2 regions of the Gottfriedia sp. S16(2024) genome follow, and region 1 is predicted to be linked to the other one. Evidence: predicted binding sites of a transcription regulator. Region 1 holds the regulator's gene; the other holds the start of a gene.
The links. The regulator Rex, encoded in region 1, represses fermentation and respiration genes when NADH is low (regulators of the CRP and FNR family bind a similar motif). The targets are predictions, from matches to a motif close to TTGTGAAATATTTCACAA.
Positions count from the first base shown of each region.

Region 1 (3,219 bases):
TCTAACAAAGCATTTTCTAATACTTCTTTACTATCTAAATCTAAGTGGTTAGTAGGCTCATCAAGAATTAGAAAATTAGCTTTTTTCATCATAAGTTTAGCCAATGCTAATCTTGCCTTTTCTCCACCACTTAAAGAGGTAACATTTTTAGTTACATCATCTCCAGAAAATAAAAAGTTCCCTAATATTGTCCGAATTTCTTGTTCGGGCTTTAATGGATAATCATCCCAAAGTTCGTCTAATACTCTCTTATTGGAAGTTAGTTTTGCTTGCTCTTGATCATAGTAACCAACCGAAACATTTGCCCCAAAATCAATCGTTCCCTGTAATTTTTCTAAGTCTCCAATAATCGTTTTAAGTAATGTCGATTTACCAACACCATTTGGACCGACTAATGCGACACTATCGCCTCGATTTAGTACGAATTTCATTGTCTGATCAATTGTTGGGATCCGGTCATAGCCAATAAATAAATCTTGTACAGACAACACATCATTACCGCTTTGTTTTTCAATTGAAAATGAAAAATTAGCTGAAGATTCATCTCCAAGTGGCTTGTCTAATCGTACCATTCGATCTAATTGTTTTCTTCGACTTTGGGCTCTTTTTGTAGTTGAAGCACGCGCAATATTACGCTGCACAAAATCTTCAAGTTTATTGATTTCCTCTTGTTGTTTTTCGAACTGTTTTAACTCTTGTTCATATTGAGCTGCCTTTAGATCAAGATACTTACTATAATTACCAACAAAACGTTGATGCTTATGATTAGATATTTCATAAACAATATTAACAACTTGATCAAGGAAATATCGATCGTGGGAAACGATTAATACTGCACCAGGATATGACTGTAAGTAGCGCTCTAACCAACTAAGAGTGTCAATATCCAAATGGTTAGTAGGCTCATCCAGAATTAACAAATCAGGCTTCGTCAATAATAGCTTACCTAATGCCAGTCTTGTCTTTTGTCCGCCGCTTAACGAAGAAATTTTTGTTTCGTAATCTTCATTACTAAAACCTAAACCACTAATAATTGAACGAATATCTGCTTCAAACTGGTAACCACCGTTTTCTTTGAAAGTATATTGAAGATGATCATATTCATTCATAACCTTGTCATAAACGGCTTGGTTAGAATAAACATCCTCTCTTGTCATTTTAACTTCTAATTTTCTCATATTGTCTTGCATCTCTACTAAATGATTGAAAACAGAATAATATTCTTCCCAAATCGTTTGATCGCTTTGTAAACCAGTGTTTTGGGCAAGGTAGCCTACAGTAACATCTTTAGGTTTATTTATTTCACCGCCATCATAGGATATTTCACCTGCTATGATTTTCAGTAATGTAGATTTTCCAGCACCATTACGTCCAACAATGGCAACTCGATCACTCGTTTGAACTTCTAATTTTATATTTGAAAGTATAATGTCACTACCAAAATACTTTGAGACATTATTTACTTGTAAAAGAATCATGGATAACACCTCATTGCAAAATTTTTTATCTATGTAACTGTAGACTGTCAAAATTCTTAAATATAGTGTATATTTTACATTAGAACAAGTACTTTATTACTAAAATAAAGTCAAATTACACACCATAGTAAAAAGAATTACAGTAAGTGGGGGATTAAAAAATGGATTCGGAACAAATTAAAATTCCACAAGCTACTGCTAAACGTCTACCTTTATATTACCGTTTTATAAAGAATTTGTCTTTATCAGGTAAACAAAGAGTTTCTTCAGCAGAGTTAAGTGAAGCAGTAAAGGTAGATTCCGCTACAATCAGAAGAGATTTTTCTTATTTTGGAGCACTCGGTAAAAAAGGTTATGGCTATAACGTAAATTATTTATTAACTTTTTTCTCGAAAGCGCTTAACCAACATGAAGTTATGAAAGTTGCATTAATTGGTGTTGGTAATTTAGGAACTGCATTCTTACACTATAATTTTATAAAAAATAATAATACTAAAATTGAGATGGCATTTGATATTGATCCAAATAAAATTGGTACTGAAATAGGTGGAGTACCCGTTTATAATCTAGATAATCTAGAGGACGTTATGAATGAAGATATTCAAATCGTTATATTAACTGTTCCTGCACCTGTGGCTCAATCAATAGCTGATCGATTAAATGGAAAAAATATTAGAGGAATTTTAAATTTCACACCTGCCCGAATTAGTGTACCAGAACATATTCGCATTCATCATATAGACCTAGCAGTTGAACTGCAAACATTGGCATATTTTTTACAACAATAAATTCATATTAAAATAAAAACCCCCAAAAATTTGGGGGTTTTTAATGTAAATTGATCTGCTGAAAAACGACAAAAGAGTTCATTAACATATGTGTTAAGATTGGAACCATAATTGAGTTTGTTCGTTTATACAGGTAACAAAATACAAAACCGATTAGAAAGTAAGATAAGAAGAAGGGTATGTCTCCGTGCATAAGCGAAAAAATCGCTGAACTAATCCCTGCAGAAATAATAAATGGTAAACGATTATAAAGTCTTTTAAAAATGATTCGACGAAAAATAATCTCTTCTAAAATTGGTGCAACTAGACTTGGGATGATAATAAAAGCTGGATTAAGCTTAGCAATGTTTATGATATTCTGAGTATTTTCTGAGCCTTTATGTAAATCAAATACATAAATTAAAATTAAATTACAAACAATTTGAGTTAGCATTGTTATGAAGTAACCTAAAATAACCCAATTGATTATTGTACGATAATTAGTTTTTAGATTCTTTATTCCTTCATAAATGGGCTTATGTAATAAGATAAGTATAATAATTAACCCAGTTACGAAACTAATACAACCCCATAATGCCACCGCTTCAAGAGAAGCTGTTTTCTGATCCACTCCAACGTATAAGTTACTATTTAATAAATAGGGCACCCCAATAACCGCTGAATACTGAAGAACGACATACGTTAATAAAATCCACAAATCTCTAGTTTTCAATACGATAGCTCCTTTGTGTTGATATTTTTCATAACTCAAAGGTTTATAACAACACGTACATTATTTTACGCGTTTCTTTTGTTTCTTAAAAGAAATTTTCACTTTTTATTTTACTTTTGATTGTAAAGAAAAAAACTTATTAAATTTCGACAAGAAAAGTGCCTGCTTCGGACTTGCAAAATTTTTTGATATTATTTAAACTAATAATTGTGTTAGCACTCAATATACATGAGTGCTAAAA
Region 1 is NZ_JBFLUO010000001.1:993,815-997,033, reverse strand. Features, by position in the region: gene AB1282_RS04565 (ABC-F family ATP-binding cassette domain-containing protein) at 1-1,478, opposite strand, end outside; gene AB1282_RS04560 (redox-sensing transcriptional repressor Rex) at 1,640-2,266, shown strand; gene AB1282_RS04555 (CPBP family intramembrane glutamic endopeptidase) at 2,307-2,978, opposite strand.

Region 2 (3,219 bases), 460 kb from region 1:
TCGAGGGTATCATTTAATAATTTTTCTTTTTTATAACATAGCCTAGGTCTCTTACCGACTTTAGCTTTACTTTCAAAATTCAATCTTTACAACAAAAGTGTCATAAAGGAATGGCGAAGTAAATGTGAACACAAACTTCGCCATTTTTTAACTACTTGTATAAATCTTACGCTTTACCAAATGCCATGAATGCGATAACTACCGCGATGATTGGAAGTGCCTCAACTAATGCAACCCCGATGAACATTAAAGTTTGAAGAGTTGAACGTAATTCTGGTTGACGAGCAACACCTTCTACTGTACGTGATACAATTAAACCGTTACCAATACCTGCACCTAGTGCACCTAAACCTATTGCGATTGCCGCTGCGATTAAAGCCATTTTAAATTTCCTCCTTCTTAATCATAAGAAATATATTTTTTTTTATAATTTTTATCTAACTACCAAATTCAATGAGCCGATTAATGCTCGTCCGCCACTTTATGTGACAAGTAAACCATTGTTAACATTACGAAGATAAACGCTTGGATTGAACCAACGAATACAGAGAATCCCTGCCATACGATCATTGGTATTGCCGCTGCGATTGTCCAAAGAATACCTCCGCCTGTGCTTGTTGCATAAGCATGTGTACCCATTGTTGCAAGTAAACCTAGTAAGATTTCCCCCGCATAAATGTTACCGTAAAGTCGAAGACCTAGCGTTAATGTGTTTGCTAATTCCTCAATAATTTTTAATGGGAATAAGAATGGCATTGGTTGGAAGAATGTTTTACCATACGCTCCAAAACCGCGCATCTTGATACCATAATAATGTGATAAACCAACTATAAAGATTGCTAATGATAAAGTAATGACTGGGTCTGATGTAGGTGATTTCCAAACTGAGTTTCCATCGAATGAGATATCGAATGGTAGACCTAACATATTTGAAACAAATATGTACATAAGTAATGTCACACCTAGTGTAAGGAAGCGACCACCAGTTTCCCAATCCATTGTACTGTTGATAATGCCTTTAACGAAATCTACAACCCACTCTAAAAAGTTTTGCTTTCCTGTTGGGCGTATTTGTAGACTTCTTGCGCATGTAACTGCGATGATAAAGACGATTACTGCAGCAATGGTAGTCATTAGAACATTTGTTAACGTAAAATCTAAACCAATAAATTTAAAACCATAAGTGCCGTGTTCCAATTTATTCACCTCTCTTCCTTGCAAAAGACGTTTGTTGTAATGCAAAATGTATCATAATGACAAGATGTCCTGTCATTAGTCCCGCAGTTAGTGCCGGTATGCTCACAAAATTTTCATACCGAAGCGCGATGACCATAGCTAGAGCCACCGCTGAAAGACAAATTACAGTACCTAAAGATCGAACTTTTTGTTGCTTTAAAACTCGGTCAAAGAAGGTATTTATCTTTCTGTGTAGAATCCATATACAATAAAAGCTAGTTACTGTTCCGAGAATATAGCCTGTGAATATTGTTTTATAGTCGGTAAATGCCCAACCCAAAACAGCTAAAGAAATGATATACAACATATCTCGTGTGAATCGTCTAAAATTATCTTTTTGCATGTAACTAGTCCCCTGGTGTGAATTGCTTAACTAATTTAAGCGTGCCGTAGATTCCAGTAAATAATCCTAACAGTAAAAAGATGATCATAAATACTGGTACTGGCCAATTAAAAAATGAATCAATCCATCTTCCTAGAAAGATGCCTATGAGAATAGAACCGACAAGCTGAGCTAGAATGGAAGACATGAGTGCCATTGCTTTAAGAGGATGTTGATTGTTGTTTTTCATACAAAATCCCTCCATGTCAATTGTCATTCTCCAAAAAATTGCCAAAAGTCTTATCATGGTTAATTCTACAACAAATATTTGCTAAAATCTCTAAACATTGAAAACGTTCACAAATTGTTCACAAAACGTTCAAAAAATTTTAATAACATAGTATTTACATACATTGAAAACCCTTTTAAACATTCATGTTAAGCATACAATATGTTACAAAAATGTGTCAATTACCTAAATTAAAAAACTATTAAAAATTACTTACCAATTTTTAGTCTTCTACATAAATTTTTGCGACATTTACGTAAGATTCCGTTGCACTTTCATACTGTTTACGTTTATAAAAAATCACAAATTTATAAATTCCACTTTTAGGAAAGTCTTTTAAAACTAGTTCTTTCTTGATAATCCCCCTTTTACTATTTTCCTGTTCATCAATCACACCTAACAAACGGAATGTTTCAGATTCAAAAACAGCGATTTTGTATTCCTCAACCTTACTTGGTAAATAAAGCTCATATTTATAGCGATTTTTACCTTTTACCCTTCCAAAGTGAAATCCCATTACTGACGGAAAGTTCGGTTCTCCTTGTAGTAATAAAAACGGCATTCTTAGATTTTCATCATCATTTGTACTAAACGTAATTGCCCCATCATAAAATCCATCTCTTAATACTTTCGTATCAACTGTTGCAGTAAGGCTAATTTTTTTGCTAGTGTTAGCTGGAATTGTAAAAGGCTTAGGTAATACCCATTGTATTCCAGTGGCTGGCTGATTATTTATTGCTGTAACTTGTTTTGGCATATTTGATTTATTAGATATTCTTACGACAAAATCTTTCTTAATTTGTAAATCGGTTTTTCTAGTTACTCCTAAAGATAAAGAAGTTGGAAATAATGTTGTCTCAGTCTCAAGTGCCTTTTCAATATCTAATCTTCCAGCACCTTGTTCGTACGCATGATACATCTTTTTATTATTCTTATATAATGGTGTTGCTGTATTGACTAGCACACTTTTTAAATCGTCCATACTCCAATCTGGGTGCAGTTGTCTTACAAGAGCAGCTGCTCCGGCAACATGTGGACTTGCCATACTCGTTCCTTGAAGCGCTAAATACCCACCCGGAATTGTACTTTTTATTTGTACACCTGGAGCTAATAAATCCGGCTTCATTTGCCAAGTACCTGTTACCGGCCCTCTAGAGCTGAAATCTGCAAGTATATCAACCTTCTTTTCATGGCCAGTCTTAGCTTCTACTTTACTTTTTTCAATGATTTTCTTAATTAATAAACCTTCTTTTCTTGAAATAGTCGCTGCTGGAACAGTAAATTTCCCTTTAATTTGTCCAATGAAATTTCCATCGATATTATTAAAGACAATAACCGCCTTTGCACCAGCGTCTTGAGCATTTTTTACTTT
Region 2 is NZ_JBFLUO010000001.1:1,450,758-1,453,976, reverse strand. Features, by position in the region: gene atpE (F0F1 ATP synthase subunit C) at 167-382, opposite strand; gene atpB (F0F1 ATP synthase subunit A) at 463-1,134, opposite strand; gene AB1282_RS06855 (ATP synthase subunit I) at 1,199-1,579, opposite strand; gene AB1282_RS06850 (AtpZ/AtpI family protein) at 1,584-1,808, opposite strand; gene AB1282_RS06845 (S8 family serine peptidase) at 2,071-3,219, opposite strand, start outside.
Region 2: the regulator Rex is predicted to act here: its motif matches at 1,915-1,932, upstream of AB1282_RS06850 (AtpZ/AtpI family protein).